3 regions of the Planifilum fimeticola genome follow, and region 1 is predicted to be linked to each of the others. Evidence: a T-box and tRNA genes for the amino acid it is inferred to sense, from the RefSeq annotation. Region 1 holds a T-box; the other regions hold tRNA genes.

Region 1 (5,816 bases):
TTCCGCCAATGGATGGGGAATCACCGATTCAATTCCCCTTTGCGCCGGGAAAAATTCCTGCAAATTCGCTCTGGAGCAATGGCTCCGGGATGAGCCGCTCAAGGGCGCCGCGATAACGCCCGGAGAAAGCCGCCGCTCCGCCCGGCCTTTGGGTCTTCCCCACCGCGCTTCGGGTTTTCCGTCTCTTTCGGCGACGAAACCCGCAACGGCGGCCGAAAAACGCGGGATCGGAAAGCGGGAGGATCCCGCTCCGAACCGGCGCAACTTTCCGACCGCCTTTTCTTTCATTCCGTCCCCTTCTCGGAACCGTCGGCAATGGAGACATCAAACAAAACAACCGATCACCCCGGAGGCCTTCGCCCCCGGAGTGATCGGCCGGTTTCACTTCACCCGGGTACCGCTCGGAATGTCGCCGGAAACGGTGGCAAGCACCAGCCGGTCTCCGTCCTTGGCGGCCAGAATCATGCCTTCGGAGCGCTCTCCCCGAAGCTTTGCCGGTTTCAGATTGGCCACGCAGATCACCTTGCGGCCGACCAGCTCCTCCGGCTGATAATACTGGGCGACCCCGGCCACCACCTGGCGGCGTTCCCCGCCCAGATCCAACTGCAGTTTGAGCAGTCGGTCCGCCCCTTTGACTCGGTCCGCTTCCACCACTTCCGCCACGCGCAGGTCCACCTTGGCGAAGTCGCCGATGGAAATGATCCCGGGGGCATCCTCTTCTTTCTTGGACGCACCCTTTTCCGGTTTCTTCCCGGATTCCCCGGAGTCTCCGGAATCGGCGAGGGCGGCGCCCATCATCCGCAGGATGGCCTGCACCTCTTCTTTCACGTCCAGTCGGGGGAAGAGGGGATCTCCCTTTTTGACCCGGACGCCGGAGGGGAAGGAACCGAACCGGCGGGAGCTCTCCCAGGCGGTCAGCTCCCCTTCGGAGAGGCCCAACTGTTCCCACATCCGGCGAGGAGTGCGGGTCAGGAAGGGCTGAAGGAGCACGCTCACAATCCGGAGCGACTCCAAAAGGTGATGGAGGACGGAGCCCAGGACGTCCCTCTTGGCCGGATCCTTCGCCAATTCCCAGGGCATCGTCTGCTCGATGTATTTGTTGGTGCCGCGGATCAGGTCCCAGATCGCCGTCAGGGCGACGGAGAACTGCAGCGCCTCCAGGGCCTTCTCCACCCGGTCCACCGTCTCTTCCGCCAGGCGCTTCAAATCCCCGTCGTGGGGGGTGGCGCCTTCGACGGCCTCCGGGACGATGCCGCCGAAGTACTTCTCCACCATCGTGAGCGTCCGGTGGAGGAGGTTCCCCAGGTCGTTGGCCAGATCGCCGTTGATCCGTTCCACAAATGCTTCCGGAGTGAAGGAACCGTCGGCGCCGAAGGGGACTTCCCGGAGCAGGTAGTAGCGGAGCGCGTCCAATCCGTAACGTTCGATCAAAGGAATCGGATAAACCACGTTTCCCTTCGATTTGGACATCTTCCCTTCCTTCAGCTGCAGAAAACCGTGACCGAACACTTTTTTCGGCAGGGGAAGCCCCAGCGCCATCAGCATGATCGGCCAATAGATGGTGTGGAAGCGGACGATCTCCTTGCCCACCAGGTGCACATCCGCCGGCCAGAAGGTCTCAAATTTGGCCCGCTCCTCGGGGTCATCCGACAGATAGCCGATGGCGGTGATGTAGTTGGTCAGGGCGTCGATCCACACGTACATCACGTGCTTCGGATCGTCGGGAACCGGAATGCCCCAGTCGAAGGTGGTGCGGGATACGCACAAATCCTCCAGACCCGGCTTGATGAAGTTCTGAATCATCTCGTTCTTCCGGGATTCCGGCTGGATGAAGTCGGGATGGGCCTCGTAATGGGCCAACAGGCGGTCCACATACTTGCTCATCCGGAAAAAATAGCTCTTCTCCCGCACTTTTTCCACCGGACGGTTGCAGTCGGGGCAGTTCCCGTCCACCAGCTGCCGCTCCGTCCAGAAGGATTCGCAGGGGGTGCAGTACCAGCCCTCGTACTCGCCGAGATAGATATCCCCCTGATCCATCAAGCGTTTGAAGATCTTCTGCGCCACCCGCTTGTGCCGCTCCTCGGTCGTCCGGATAAAGTCGTCGTAGGAGATGTCCAGACGATCCCAGAGCTGGCGGATACCCGCCACGATTTCATCGACGAACTGCTGGGGAGTCTTCCCCTGTTCCCGGGCCTTGCGCTGGATCTTCTGGCCGTGCTCGTCGGTTCCGGTCAGGTACATCACCCGATATCCCTTGAGCCGCTTGTATCGGGCCATCGCATCACCGGCCACCGTGGTGTAGGCGTGGCCGATGTGCAGTTTGTCGCTGGGATAATAGATCGGCGTCGTGATGTAGAAGGTTTTTTGTTCCGCCACACTCGTTTCCTCCTTTCCGCATATCAAAAAACCTCCCGCCCGAACATGGGGCGAGAGGCTCTCCTCACGCGGTACCACCCAATTTCGGCATCCCCTCGCGGCGGATGCCCTCAGCCAGTGCTGCACACTGCTCCGATAACGCCGGAGTGCGCCCGCCCCTACCCACCAAAACCGGCTTCAGGGCGGGATCTCGGGGGCCATGTTCACCGCGGCGGCCATGCCGGCTTTCACCTGACCCGGCTCTCTGTCGATGGCCGGCCGGCGGTTACTCATCCCCTTCATCGACGGGCAGTTATTCCCGGAAAAAATCGGTTATCGTGTTATACCATTATAGCGAATCCGAAGAAGACAAATCAACCGTCAACCTTCTATCGCCTTAAGAAATCGTTCCCCGAACGACGGATAGGGAGCCGCCTCGTTTCTCCCGGATCTGCAGCATAGCCCTTTCCATCGGTTTTTGAGAGGATTTATTACCCTTGATTGCCGAAGAATCGTCTCCCTATACATCGAGCCGTCGGGATAAATCCCCCTGTATTGATCCACCGGTCGTTCGGACCGATTTCCATCACCGGCGATACGCCTGTTTCATCCCATCCATCAATGCTTCCTTCAGCTTTTTTCGCAATTCGCCGTGATTCTCCTCATTGTATTGGTATCGCCTGTCCGTCCACTTTTCATCGGAATATCGCCAGACCGGATACGGTTTCAGTTCCTCCGGCTCCCAATCGTACCTGGGAAAGATGTGGGCGTGCAAAAAGGGATCCTTGTTGCCGTAAATGGAGTAATTGACCCTTTTCGGCCGACAGACCTGCTCGACAGCCTCACCGATCAGGCTCATGTCGAGCAAAAAATCCTGGCGCCTTTCCAGGCTCAACCGGTTTAACGATTCCACCCGGGGATACGCCAACAGCAAACAATAGCCGGGCAGAAATTGCGTGTTCCCGATCACGGCAAACCCGCTTTTCATCTTGGCCAGCACCATCGGGTTTTCGCCGCGGAGAGCGGAGCCGATCGGATCCCTTCTCCAGTCCCCCGTCACTGAAGGATCTCTCCTTTCGATCCCGTCTTCTGAAGCATGATCCAATTTCCCTTCACCGCTTCACATCATACCGGACCGCAAAGGGGGATTCCTTCCGAAGGATCCGGCCCTCCGCGGCCAGCCGGTCCAGTTCCTGCTTCAGTCGGCTCACTTCCCAACGGAGGCCGCAGGTCCGGTTGATGTGGGCCACGGCGTCCAACAGATCGGTGTCAAACAGAGGCAGCCGTTCCCGGATCGCCTCCAACACCTTTTCGTCCCTCGCTTCCGACACCGCCGCAAGTTCCGCGAAGGGATCCGCCACGTGAGGACTCCGGGTATAAGCCGCACGGATCCGGACGAAGAGCGTCCGCCCGTACACCGCCGAGGATACGAAGGTGTCCCCGGACCGGAGGTAGGGAAGCCGCTTTCCTTCCTCCGGCGTCAAATCCGTCTCCTCCCTCAGGGTGGCAATGTCCGTCCCGCGTACCGTCCGGAATACAAATTTGGTATTGAGCTGGGCGGTGATCGTCTCGTCCAGCAGGGTGGGGCGCTGAGTGGCCAATATCAGGAAAACGCCGTATTTCCGCCCTTCCTGCGCAATTTCCTTCAGGATTGATTTGGCCGGGGAATCCACCCCCTTCGGGGCGAAATTGTGGGCCTCGTCGGTGGCCACGACGAAGGGCGGGAAGAAGGTGCCCTCCTCCCCGTTCATCCGGGCATCCCGGTAATCCCTCCGCTTCCGGTAGAGGCTTCCGGTCACATAGGTGGAAAACACCTGCAACACCCAGGCAGGTCCCTGGACCACCACGAGCTTCCGCTGTTCCAGGGCCCTCTCAATGGGCTGGATATCGCGCTGAAACAGCCCCGCCTTTTCCAGCCGCGACAGGCGCCACTGCACCCCCTTGACCGAGGCGAGGGGCAGGCTGCCGTATTTTTGGAGCAGCCCCAGCAGGTCCCGGGTTTTTTCCGCCTCCTCCGGCGTCAGTTCAGGATCCCGGAGACGCCGCTCCAGTCCTTTGCTTCCCTCCTCCAGGGCCATGGCCACGTTGCTCAGGCGGTCGCTGAAGGACTGATAAGAATCCCCCCGCCGATGGAGGGTTTCGATCACGTTGGTCATCGAGTCGGTCAGGTGCCCCCCGGCCGCCCCGAGCAGCTGAATCACGTCCCGGGTGGAGAGGGCTGAAAAGAGGACCCCCACCTCCCGGCCCACCTGAACGGAAAGCCACCGGTCTCTGAAGTCGGGGCCGTGGTCCTTCAGCTCCGCCACCCGCTCGCTGAAATCCATCTCAAAGTGGGGGTCAAAGACGACCGTCGGGATGGACAGCTTCATCAGTTCCTCCAACATCACCCGGAGGCCGAAGGACTTGCCCGAACCGGAACCGCCGAAGATGCCGATGTGGGGATACTGCTGCATCGATCGGATGTCGAAGACGAAGGGGACTCCCTGTTGGGGAAGGAACTGTCCCGCCTCCATCCGGAACAACTGCCCGGACAGCTCCGAAGGAAGGGTCGGCGCCAGGGACTCCGTCCCCAGGATCTCCCCGAGCACCATCCCCTCCTCCGGAAGCTGTTTCACCAAAAGTTCCCGCACTTCGTCAAAGCTGGGTGGGCGCACCCGGCACCCGGTCCGCACCGGATGGGGAGCCTCCGCAAAGAGCCGGATTTTGGCCAGATTGATCTCATCGGCTCCGATGTCGTAGCCGATCTGTTCCAGGGAGGAAATCACCTGCGAATCCACCAGGGACTTGTCCATTCCCATCGGAATCAGCCGGTTGTAGGCCAGGGTCTCCACCACTTCCCCACGGGGATAATTGAGCGACTCATCCTCGATGATGAGGATCTCGTTCACCCGAAACTTTCGCTCTTTGGAAACCGCGTACACTTCCTGTTGGGTCGTCACTCCCACCACTTGCACCGCCGCCTACCTCCTTTGCCGGAAACCCGTTCGGGACGCTTCTTCATACCTCACCGTCCGCCCGAAGGCGGAAAAACTCCTCAGAAACGCACAAAACCGGAGAAAAAGGCCGCATGAAAAGGGCAAGATGCATCACGGGGTCAAAGATGCCGCTCGCTCCGCTTCGGCACCAGCAGGCGGTGAAGCAGATCCGGGTCGATATACTCTTCCACCATCGCCTCGATGAGCGGATCCGTCACCCGCACCTCCGCATCGACGATATCCAGCCACAGGGGGATGCCTCTCCCCGACTCCGGCGTCAGCGTCCGGCAGAGGCGGATCAAGTCCCCGCGGTGCTCCCACTGGCTGATCAACCCATCGATGCCGACCGGCTGGGGACTTCCGGAGGGACGGATCACCACTTTCCACAGCCCGGTGTCCGATGCGTCCCATCCTTCCCAGGCATACGCCTCGCCCTGGTTCAGGACGCCGTACAAAATGTCCCGGTCCGACCAGGTCGGCCGGTCG
Region 2 (5,816 bases), on a different contig from region 1:
GCAAGCCCTCAACCCTTCCTTGCGAAACCGTCCGATCATCGTGTGCGGCGATCCCTCGCGGAGGCACGGCATCGTGCTGGCCGCTTCCTACGAGGCAAAGGAATACGGAGTGGAAACCGGAATGCCCGTGTTCGAAGCGAAAAGGCTTTGTCCCCCGGCCGAGCTGGTTCCTCCCCGCATGGCCACCTATCTCCGCGTGTCATCGCAGATCGTGGACATTTTACACCAGTTCTCCCCGCTCGTGGAGCCGTTTTCCGTCGATGAGGCCTTTGTGGAACTCACCGGGTGCGAAAAGCTGTTCGGGGACGGAATCCAGGCGGCCCGCCGCATCAAGGAACGAATCCTGCGGGAGACGGGGATCCGTTGTTCCGTCGGTGTGGGCCCCAACAAATTGTTGGCCAAAATGGCCGCTGAAATGAAAAAACCGGACGGGCTCACCGTCCTGACGGAACGAGACGTTCCAAAACGGTTGTGGCCCCTTCCGGTCATCCGGTTGTTCGGAGTCGGTCCGAGGATCTCCCGACACCTGCAGCGAATGGGCATCCGCACCATCGGAGATCTGGCTCAAGCGGATCCTGCGATGCTTGAACGGCGATTCGGCATCATCGGCCGGGTTCTTCACTGCTCGGCACGGGGCGTCGATTCCAGCCCGGTCGATCCCTGCAGCCTGGATAAAAACCGGTCCATCGGACATCAATTCACCCTTCCGAGGGATTACACGAAGGTGAGCGACCTTCGGACCGTCCTGCGCGAACTGGCGGAGGAAGTGGCCGCCCGGGCCCGCAAGGCCGGCTATACGGGCCGGACGGTCTCCCTCACCCTCCGAAGCTTCGATTTTGGTTCCGTCCACCGCTCCCTCACCCTTTCCGAACCCACGAACATCGGCCGAAAAGTGTTTGAAGCGGCCGAGGTTCTGCTCCGGCGTCACTGGGATCACCGGCCCGTTCGCCTGATCGGAATCACCCTGAGCAACCTGTCCTCCGACCGGGTGATGCAGCTGGACCTGTTCGGGAAACGGGAAAGGGAGCAACGGTTGGCGGAGGCCATCGACGCCATCCGCAACCGGTTCGGAACGACCAGCATCTTCTGGGCCCGCTCCCTCACCGGAGCCAGCGTGTTCGTCGACCGGGCCGGCAAAATCGGCGGGCACCGCATCTGACCTACCGGTCCAGGATGCTCTGGAGAATGTGGCGACGCTCGGCGGGGGTGAAGTCATCCCAAAGCCACTCGCCGTAGATGAACAGGTCCAGGTGAAGGTGCATCCCCGCGTTGCTGCGCTTGGCCCCGTCGCTGGTGCCCGAGTTTCCCACATAACCGACGACTTCTCCCTTTTTCACCTTTTTCCCAACGGTGATGTCGCCGTGAATGCGGCTTAAGTGGCAATACCGGGAGAGGACCCCCTTTTCGTGCTGGATCCATACGGACCGTCCGCGCATCTTGTCGAGGATGTATTGCGGCGTCTGCCCCCCGTTTTGAGAGCCGATCTGAAGATAGCGGTTCCGCTCCGCCTCCGACATCTCCTGATAGTCGTGGTCGGCGCGGACAACCACCCCATCCGCCACCGCAATCACCGGAGTCCGGGAATCGATGGATATCCTGCTGGTCCAGCTGAAATAATCCAGCCCCTCATGAACTCCGTTCCGGTAGGGACGCGGGGCGCCGGGAAGGTGGGAATCCTTCGTGCTTACCCGAGCCCCCCGAATCGGCGTGTCCAGAAAGGAGAGGTAATCGATCAGCCCCCGAGCGTCACCCTTGGGGACTTCAAGTCGCTTGGGTTCCGCCATGACCGGGACCGAAGCGTTTTGTTCGATCAGTGCATATTCATCGCGAATCTCCACCTGCCTGCCCAATCCCTCTTCCACCACGACGGAGGGGATCCGTATTTCTCCTTTACGGATGATGGGATACGCCTCGACGGGTAAATAAACGCCGTTTCGGCTCAAAACCGGCGTTTCCCTCAACATGGTCAGGTGGACCTTTCCTTGGCGGATCGTGAGAAGCCCTTCCTTGGCGTCATAATCGTAATCGATCCGCAACTTTTCCTTCAGGTCGGACAGCCGGAAGGTGATGACTCCGTCTTCCTTCCGGAAGGGAACCTCCACTTTCGCCGACAACTTCTCCGCCTTTTTGGAGGGCGCCGGACGGGGAGGGGAAGCCGTCTGCTCCTGCGGCTTCTCCGGTGTGCGAAGCCAGGGCAGGTGCTGATTCAAAAGGTTAAACGGAACAAACATCCACAGAAAAACGCTGAGGATCGCCACCGCAACGAGTAAAGTAGGTCTTCCCATGGGTATCTCCTTACCCGAGTTTTATCCATCTCATTTTAACACAGTCGGGATGTACCGACCAGAAACCCCCATCCAAAAACAGGCGTGAAAGACCGGATAACGAAAAAAGCAAAAGCACCTCGCAAGCGAGGTGCTTTTTTGTGGTGGGCAGTATAGGAATCGAACCTATGGCCTCTTCCGTGTCAAGGAAGCGCTCTCCCTCTGAGCTAACTGCCCAAAACGGTGGATCATGGTGGGCCCAACAGGACTCGAACCTGTGACCAATCGGTTATGAGCCGACCGCTCTACCAACTGAGCTATAGGCCCACATCCTGGCGGAGCTGACGGGATTCGAACCCGCGATCTCCTGCGTGACAGGCAGGCATGTTAGGCCTCTACACCACAGCTCCATGGAATCGGGCTGAACGCCCGTTTTCCTCGTTTCATTTGGTTGCGGGGGCAGGACTTGAACCTGCGACCTTCGGGTTATGAGCCCGACGAGCTACCGACTGCTCCACCCCGCGTCGATGGCTTCAAGTGAGGACAGCTATAAATATACAACATGTCGCCGAACAATGCAAGGGGTATTTTTAATTTTTTTTGCTTCCTTTTTCATCCTTTCGCCAGATGTAACGAACCCCGTAACGTCCGCCCTTTGAACGAAACACCTCCACTTCCGCCGGGCTGTCATACCCGTAAACCCACCAGTCCTCCATCATCCGCGCGGCCAGACATCGGGCTTGAAAGCGGGAATCGTACAGTTTGGCCCAGTAAATCCAGCAGCTCATGATCTCCACTCCTTCGGGATGAACGGAATCCGTTTTCTCCACGAAATAGTGTATCTACCCGATGCCGGTTTCATGCCGCCCGGGCCCAAGCACTTTTATGAAACGAATGCACTCCCGCAGTCCCTCATTTTCCCGCGCGGGGGGTCATCCCGCACTGATATCCTTCAATTTCTCCGCGTCCGACTGCTCCTGTTCGTCCCTCAACCGGTGGGCCAACCGGCTGGATGCCGAAGCGGCGATGCTAGCCACCAGGTCATCCAAAAACGTATGGACCTTCCCGTTCTTCTTGTTGTCCAACCGGCCGATGACTCCGATCTTCTGTTTGTCCAGATGGCCGAAAGTCGTGACGGCAATGCTGCCGTAGCCGAAAACCGATCCCAACGCCAGGGTCTCATCGCAGCCGAACAACCCTTCGTCCCCTTCGACGAGCGATTGGAGGGGTTCGGACAATCGCTTTTTTTCCGCCAATTGATCCAATTCAATACCGACGAGAATGGCGTGCTGGATCTCCCTTTTCTCCAAGACCGCCAGCACGCTCTCGACGCAGTGATCCAAGGTCAAATAATCACAGTAGGGCGCCTGCATCCGGTAGACGATCTCCGCAATCTCTTCGATCGTCACCCCCCGTTCGCGCAGCCGTTTCAATGCGGCCTCTTTCACTTCCCGGCTGTGAACCCGTCTTCTTTCCATCCGATTCACTCCTTTTCCACTGCCATGTGAATTTTTGGGAAGGATCCCCTTCATGATACCACAATTCGGATCGGAAATGTCCGGAGGCATCTGCTCTTTATCCCTCCAACTGGTCGGGGTATAATAAGAATGATTGCCTTTTTTCTGTCGGCGACCCGCTCTCAAGGACGGAAGACAGCTGAAGGGGGTGTGCCGCCGCTTTAGTAATTGTCATGCGGAGCTTTGGCGGTACACCCCCTCCGCACCCCGACGGTGTTTTTTCAGCTTATCTTATCATGAAGTCATGAAGGAGGAATTTTATGAAATACGGAGTCGCCATTTTTCCGCAAAAAAAGGTGCAGGATGTGGCCAACTCGTTCCGGAAACGTTACGATCCCCGCTACACGCTGATCCAGCCGCACATCACCCTGAAGGAAGCCTTTGAGCTTGAGGATGAACAATTGCCCCAAGTCGTGAAACACCTGGAACGGGTCGCCGAAGAAACCGCACCTTTTACCATCCATTTTCACAAGGTCGGCACTTTCCATCCCATCAACAACGTCATTTATCTGGCTTTGACCGACGGCGAACCGGTGACCAGGCTTCATGAAAAAATCAACTCGGACCCCATCTACCACGAACGCCGGTTCGATTACACCCCGCACCTGACCATCGGGCAGGATCTGTCCAACGATGAGCTGCACGACGTCTACGGCAGCCTTCGCATGAAAAAATTCGACCTGACGAGCATCGTCGACCGGTTTCACCTGCTGTATCAGCTGGAAAACGAGTCCTGGACCGTCTATCAAAGCTTCCTGCTCAGGGGAAGAAACTGATCACAACTCCCTAAAAAGGGAAACAGGCACCGGGAGGGACGGGCTACATGGAGATCCGCATCATCAAGGCCGAAAAGGAAGAGGAAAAGAACGCCGCCCTCGCCCTGCGTCGGGACGTCTTCGTAAAAGAACAGCAAGTCCCGGAATCGCTGGAGCAAGATGAGTGGGATGCCACCGCTTCCCATTTTCTAGTTTATGTTTCGGATACCGTTGTGGGAACCGCCCGATTCCGTCTCATCGCGCCAAAGGTAGGCAAGGTGGAAAGGGTGGCCGTCCTCTCCCGATACCGGGGGCGGGGAATCGGACGCGTGCTGATGGAACGGATCGAACGTTACGCCGCCCAATCGGGAGTTTCGGAAATCATCCTGCACTCCCAGGACCACGCGGTCCCCTTTTACGAAAAATTGGGGTACCGGGTTCAGGGTGCTCCCTTTATGGACGCCGGTATCCCCCACCTGAAAATGTCCAAGCGTTTGCCGGTGGAATCATTTTCACCGTTTCAGGACGAATAGGGCTTCCAAGCCATTCCATTCAATGGTGCGGCTTCCGAGGGGGCCGTGATAGGGGATGCCGTGGCGTTCCCCGTGGAAATCGGAACCCCCTGTCATGATCAGTCGGTGCTTTACGGCCAACGCTTCATAACGGCGTTCCGCATCCGGGTCATGATCCGGATGATAAACCTCCAGTCCCGCGAGGCCGTTTTGAATCAGCGTCTCAACCAATTCATCGTCCTCATAAATTCCCGGATGGGCCAAAACGGGAACCCCTCCCGCCTCGGAGATCCAACCGATTGCCTCGACGGGGGAAATGCGGCGCGGTGTGCAGTAGGCCGCTCCGCCTTTCCCCAGGAAGCGATGAAAGGCATCATCGATCGATGATGCGAAGCCCTTGTCGACCAGCACCTCCGCGATATGAGGTCTGCCCACGTTCGCCTCCGGCGATTGTCCCCGCTTCTTGGCCATCACTTCCTCCATCGTGATCGGGATCCCCAGCTCCCTCAACTTTTCCACGATCATTTCATTCCGCTTTCGGCGGACTTCCCGAAGCGAGCGAAGCTTCTCCACGAACTCCTGATCGATTTTTCCCTTCGGAAAATAACCGAGCACGTGGATCTCCTTTCCCTCCGCGAGGGAACTGATTTCCACGCCGGGGATCACATCGATCCCCCATTTCTCGCCCGCCCTCATCGCTTGCTCCACCCCGGCCACCGTGTCGTGATCCGTCACGGCGACGGCGGCCAACCCGGCTTCCCGGGCCGC
Region 3 (5,816 bases), on a different contig from region 1:
GTGCTGTGGGCCTTTTGTTTCCACATTCTTTTTCGCTCCGTCGCGAGAGGGATCGCAGGACTTATGGAACTGCCCCTGCCGTTCACCCACCGGAATCGTCTGCGTTGGGCCATTCCGGTCGCCTCGGGCCTGTTGTTGCTCCTCTTCCTTTTTTTTCAGGCGCCGGCGTTTACCGCGTTGGGAGCGGGGTTTTTCGGGGGAAGGGAGATGCGATCTTGGCTCCGAAAAAGGAGAGCCCGTTTTCCGGGATAGGGGCTTGTCCACAGAGGGCAAAGGGAGCGCGGTCATCTGTGCCCTCTCGGTCAGTCCGCACCCCCTTTCCGTTGAAGTCCTTCTTCTCGATACGGGCGATGCGCTCGGTAGAGCGCTACGATCGAAGCACTCTGAGGGCCCGGGCAACCTTTCTGGCGAAAACCAGGGGGTTTTCCACCGATTCGAAATGAATGTAGAACAGGCGGGGATTATCAAATAACCAGTGATTGTGCAGCGCCGTGACAAGAATTCCCTGTTTTCGGAGGGCTGAAATGAAGGGGTTGATCTCCCTTTGCAAAATCACCGTCTCGCCCAAATTCAGCGCCCGGCCTTGCCGGTCGAGGCTCTCAAAGCTGAAGAAGGTCGGCAATACCAGCGGGGAGCGGCTGCGACGCCCCAGAATGGTGACAGGGATGTTTCGGAACCTTTGAATGAAGCAAACGCCGTTGATGACGCTCGAGGATCCGCCCACAATTCTCGCAAATTGACGGCATAGCCTATCCAGCGCCTTCAAGGATTCAACCTCCTTTTACCGTTTGATTTCACTATACGTATCTGCCGGTCATGTGTTGTGGTCCTTTCCCCAATGATCGAAAATGGGTTTTCCTTGAAGGCGATGATCCGCACTTCCGAAAAAGGGCTTGCCGCAGGGGCATTTTCCATCCATCCCCCCTTGACAGCCTCCCGGCTCCTGTATTAAGATAATACACGCATCGGTTCTGGGCTGTGGAGAGATACCCAAGAGGCCGAAGGGGACGGTTTGCTAAACCGTTAGGGGGTCGAATGGCCCCGCGCGGGTTCGAATCCCGCTCTCTCCGCCAGACCAAGGGGAGGACGCTCCGTCAACCGGCGGGTCGTCCTCCCGCATTCCAAGGATGTGGCGGCGTAGCTCAGCTGGCTAGAGCGTACGGTTCATACCCGTAAGGTCGGGGGTTCGAGGCCCTCCGCCGCTACCAAGGTGCAGGGGCGTAGTTTAATGGCAGAACAGAGGTCTCCAAAACCTCCAGTGCGGGTTCGATTCCTGCCGCCCCTGCCATCATAAACGGGGGCATAGCCAAGTGGTAAGGCACGGGACTGCAAATCCCTTATCCCCGGTTCGAATCCGGGTGCCCCCTCCAGTAGATTGAAAGATCTCCTTCAGAAAGAAGGGTTCTTTTTTTATTTTTCACCGGGGGAAAAAATTCCCGTAAAATTCAGGGTGAAAAATGGGATTGCCTTGGTGTATTCTTTTATCAAAGGGAGAAAAATAGGAAACCGGATGCCGGAACGAATGGGGAGATCCTCTCATACGCTGTAAATGAAGAGGTCTCCTACGAGGGAGGGTAAACCATGCGTGTCGAGCGATTGGGTCGGGATAAAATCCGCTTCTACCTGTCGCTGGACGACTTGGTGGAGCGAGGAATCGAAAAAGAGGATATGTGGCGGGACATCCCCAAAGTCCATGAGCTCTTCAACGACATGATGGAACAGGCGTATCGGGAGTTGGGGTTTGAAATCGCAGGACCCGTTGCAGTCGAGGTGTTTACTCTTCCGGCTCAGGGAATGGTCGTCATCGTCACGCGGGGACGTCCGTCGCACTCCGGGGAGTTTGACGATGATGACATGTACGAATTGGAAGTTACCTTGGAGGAAAGCGATCAAATTATTTTCCGGTTTGTCGATTTCGAGGACCTCGTACAAGCTGCGATGCGCATGCACCCACTCGTGGAGCGGGATGAGGGCAAGGTTTATGCCCACCAGGGACAGTATTACCTGGTCTTCGACGAGGATGTAAAGACGAAGAATCTGGACGCCCTGGTGGCCATACTTTCCGAATACGGCGAAGCTTCCACCGTGACCGAACATGTGTTGGTGGAATACGGGACCACGGTGTGGGCGAAAGATGCCGTCCATGAGCTTGTGCGTCACTTTTCCCGATGAAAATAACCGCGCCGAAGGGCGCGGTTTTGTAGTGGCTTCACAGCCGGAACCAGTCGTCGGACCGGTCGGTTGAATGATAAAACTCCCCCTTTTTGACGACCAATTGAAAATATTCCTTCCTGCGCAGCCCGGTCAATTTCCCGTCGAAAACGCCGGGAAACACGCGCTCGATGGAGGCCCTCTGGGTTCGATGCTGGCGGAGCGCTTCCGCGATGCGCTGCAGGTAAGGGGAGACGTCGATCACTGTGGTGATCAGCTCATCAGCGGTCGCGTGAACGGGACGCTGGACGTCGCGGGCGACCGATTCCGGAATGGCGACGTAATACAGGGAAAGGGATTTTCTCCGCCCGCTCTCCAGCACCGCCCGAAGGGCGGCTTTTTGAATGGCCTGGTGGTCCGGATGACCGGAGATGCCGTGGGGCGGGAAGGTGACGATCACATCGGGGTTTGTGCTTTCGATCACGGTGCCGATTTCCTCCGCCAGCATTTCCTCCGGCAGATCCTTCAACCGGCCGTCGCCGTGATTCCGCAGGATGATGCGATCAAGTCCCAATATCTCGCCGGCGCGCTTCAATTCCTCGGCCCGGGTGTCACCGAGCTGTTCCGGTGCACAAACCCCCGCGGTTTTCCCCGCCTCTCCCCGCGTGGCGCAGTAGAGCACCAGGCGGGTGTCCTTTTGTTCGGCATACCGGGCGATCGAACCGCCGCAGGAGAAGGTTTCGTCATCCGGGTGGGCAAAGACGAGCAATGCGGTTCGGGACATGGAAGGCCTCCTCTCTGAAACGGAAAAAAGTGGCGGACCAATTTCGGATTTCCACAATCATTATACTTCACTTTCATCAGGCAGTGTTCTTTTTCTCACAACTGGTGTATACTTGGTAATGGACTGATCGGGATCATATATTTTGAGGTGGTCAAAGATGGCACAGCAGACGGAAGAAACCGAAAAACAGACGCTTCCGAAGACGGAGGAGATGGATGTCCTCGCATCGACGCAGACGGTGATCAAACGGGCTCTGGAGAAGCTGGGTTATCCGGAGCACGTTTATGAATTGCTGAAGGAGCCGTTGCGGGTGCTTACGGTCCGCATCCCCGTCCGCATGGACGACGGCAGCGTCAAGGTGTTCACCGGGTACCGGGCGCAACACAACGATGCGGTGGGCCCCACCAAAGGAGGCGTGCGGTTTCATCCGGACGTTACTGAAAATGAAGTGAAAGCGCTTTCCATTTGGATGAGCATCAAAGCGGGAATTGTCGATTTGCCTTACGGCGGAGGCAAGGGAGGCATCGTTTGCGATCCGCGCCAGCTGTCTTTCCGCGAATTGGAAAGGCTGTCCCGGGGTTATGTCCGGGCCATCAGCCAAATCGTCGGACCGACCAAGGATATCCCCGCCCCGGACGTGTTTACCAACTCGCAGATCATGGCATGGATGCTGGACGAATACAGCCGTATCCGTGAGTTTGATTCCCCGGCCTTCATCACCGGGAAGCCGCTGGTGCTGGGCGGTTCGCGGGGGCGTGAGACCGCCACGGCCAAGGGGGTCACCATCATGATTCGCGAGGCCGCCAAGCGCCGGAATCTGGATCTGAAGGATGCCCGGGTGGTGATCCAAGGCTTCGGAAATGCCGGCAGTTTCCTGGCGAAGTTCATGAGCGATGCCGGCGCCAAGGTGATCGGCATTTCCGATGTGTACGGCGGTTTGTATGACGAAAACGGTTTGGACATCGATTATCTGCTGGACCGCAGGGACTCCTTCGGAACGGTGACCCGCCTGTTTAAGAACACCATCACCAATCAGGAGCTTCTGGAACTGGATTGCGACATTCTCGTGCCGGCGGCGGTGGAAAATCAGATCACCGCAGCCAATGCGCATCGGATTCGGGCGGATATCGTGGTGGAGGCGGCCAACGGTCCGACGACACTGGAAGCGACGCGCATCCTGAGCGAACGGGGCATACTGCTGGTGCCGGATGTGCTGGCCAGCGCCGGCGGGGTTACCGTCTCCTACTTTGAATGGGTCCAGAACAATCAGGGATATTATTGGTCGGAAGAAGAAGTGGAGCGCAAGTTGGAAGAGATCATGGTCAACGCCTTCGATAACGTCTACAACCTCGCCCGCTCGCGCAAGGTGGACATGCGGTTGGCGGCCTACATGGTCGGGGTTCGCAAAATGGCGGAGGCCTCCCGCTTTCGCGGTTGGGTATAGATGGGCTATAATAAATCTTGGACGCCATTTTTCAGAAAAAGCACCCTGTTATTGGGGTGTTTTTTCTGTGGAGCCGGAGGGATACAGATGCACGATCCGATCATCGTCGGCGCCGGACCCTGCGGGTTGTCCGTCGCCATCGAGACGAAAAAACGGGGGATGAATCCCCTGGTGATTGAAAAGGGATGTCTGGTCAATTCGATTTATCACTTTCCCACTCACATGCAGTTTTTCAGCACGCCGGAGCTGTTGGAGATCGGCGGGATTCCCTTTGTCACCGCGGGGGAGAAGCCGGTTCGCGCGGAAGCGTTGAAATATTACCGGGCTGTGACGAAAAAATACGAACTGAAGGTTCACACCTATGAGAAGGTGGTCCGGGCGGAGAAGGGGGAGGGCGGTTTCGCCGTATTCACCGAGGGGAGGGACGGCAGGGAGAATCGTTATGAGACGCCTCATCTCGTGATCGCCACCGGTTATTACGACAATCCCAACCGGATGAACATTCCGGGGGAGGATTTGCCGAAGGTGCATCATTATTTCCGCGAAGCCCATCCCTATGCCGACATGGATGTTTTGGTGGTCGGCGGCAAAAACTCCGCGGTGGAAGCGGCTCTGGAGCTCCATCGGGCCGGAGCCCGGGTGACGATGGCTTACCGCCGGGAAGCCTTCACCGGGAGCGTCAAGGCGTGGGTGAAACCGGTGATCGAAAGCGCCATCAACAAGGGCTGGATTCGCATGTTCTGGAATACGGAGGTGAAGGAAATCCGCCCTGACCACGTGGTGCTGGAGCAGGAGGGGCGGGAGTTTGCCCTTCCCAACGATGCGGTGTTCGCCATGACCGGATACCGGCCGGATTTTTCGATGCTCCGCCGCCTGGGGGTTTCCATCGATCCCGAGACGGGAGCGCCCGTTCACGATCCGGAGACGATGGAGACCGGTGTTCCCGGTCTTTACATCGCCGGCGTGATCGCTGCCGGATACGATGCCAATTCGATTTTTATCGAAAACGGACGGTTCCACGGCGAGCGAATCGCCCGTCACCTGGAGGCGATCCAGGCGGAAGCGCCGGGCAGGGGCTGAGCGGGAACGAAGTGATGTTAAACCGGCCTTTTTTCGTCAAGACTATATGGATGTTGGAAGAAAGGAGCGGATGCGGCATGACGGTATTGCGGAAGGAGGGGGAAGGAAGCTTGAGAAATCGTTATCTTGTAAAGATCCGCTGCCGAAAGTGCGGAGAGCAATTCACGCTGAAGGGACAGATGCGCAAGGGGCAGGTCGATACCGGGTTTAAACGCTGCCTCTGCGACAACGAAGACGACTTCGACATCACCATGGAAAAAGTGTAAGCCGGGTTTTCCCCGGCTATTTTTCTTGCATAATCCAACATGGCGGCGATCAGACTACTTCTTGAGCATACCCGCGGAGACGGAAGGACCG

What was found. A T-box is a leader RNA that pairs with one kind of tRNA and senses whether it is charged. The one in region 1 lies ahead of metG (methionine--tRNA ligase), so its partner is inferred to be a tRNA-Met.
Region 2: it has a tRNA-Met gene. The T-box ahead of metG (methionine--tRNA ligase) is inferred to sense a tRNA for this amino acid. The anticodon was not compared.
Region 3: it has a tRNA-Met gene. The T-box ahead of metG (methionine--tRNA ligase) is inferred to sense a tRNA for this amino acid. The anticodon was not compared.

Annotation. Positions count from the first base shown of each region.
Region 1 covers NZ_PVNE01000019.1:60,936-66,751, forward strand. Annotated here, with positions in the region: gene metG (methionine--tRNA ligase) at 382-2,376, opposite strand; T-box leader at 2,420-2,667, opposite strand; gene CLV97_RS12030 (HIT family protein) at 2,942-3,415, opposite strand; gene CLV97_RS12035 (ATP-binding protein) at 3,468-5,309, opposite strand; gene CLV97_RS12040 (DNA double-strand break repair nuclease NurA) at 5,450-5,816, opposite strand, start outside.
Region 2 covers NZ_PVNE01000005.1:94,245-100,060, forward strand. Annotated here, with positions in the region: gene dinB (DNA polymerase IV) at 1-1,159, shown strand, start outside; gene CLV97_RS04845 (peptidoglycan DD-metalloendopeptidase family protein) at 1,161-2,285, opposite strand; tRNA gene CLV97_RS04850 (tRNA-Val) at 2,427-2,501, opposite strand; tRNA gene CLV97_RS04855 (tRNA-Ile) at 2,516-2,591, opposite strand; tRNA gene CLV97_RS04860 (tRNA-Asp) at 2,598-2,674, opposite strand; tRNA gene CLV97_RS04865 (tRNA-Met) at 2,713-2,788, opposite strand; gene CLV97_RS04870 (hypothetical protein) at 2,855-3,052, opposite strand; gene CLV97_RS04875 (phosphatidylglycerophosphatase A family protein) at 3,197-3,742, opposite strand; gene CLV97_RS04880 (YjcG family protein) at 4,042-4,557, shown strand; gene CLV97_RS04885 (GNAT family N-acetyltransferase) at 4,605-5,069, shown strand; gene CLV97_RS04890 (PHP domain-containing protein) at 5,049-5,816, opposite strand, start outside.
Region 3 covers NZ_PVNE01000018.1:60,698-66,513, forward strand. Annotated here, with positions in the region: gene CLV97_RS11605 (hypothetical protein) at 1-252, shown strand, start outside; gene CLV97_RS11610 (DUF1259 domain-containing protein) at 368-766, opposite strand; tRNA gene CLV97_RS11615 (tRNA-Ser) at 981-1,073, shown strand; tRNA gene CLV97_RS11620 (tRNA-Met) at 1,132-1,208, shown strand; tRNA gene CLV97_RS11625 (tRNA-Trp) at 1,215-1,288, shown strand; tRNA gene CLV97_RS11630 (tRNA-Cys) at 1,297-1,370, shown strand; gene CLV97_RS11635 (genetic competence negative regulator) at 1,582-2,172, shown strand; gene CLV97_RS11640 (PIG-L deacetylase family protein) at 2,210-2,935, opposite strand; gene CLV97_RS11645 (Glu/Leu/Phe/Val family dehydrogenase) at 3,093-4,379, shown strand; gene CLV97_RS11650 (YpdA family putative bacillithiol disulfide reductase) at 4,467-5,459, shown strand; gene CLV97_RS11655 (hypothetical protein) at 5,570-5,725, shown strand.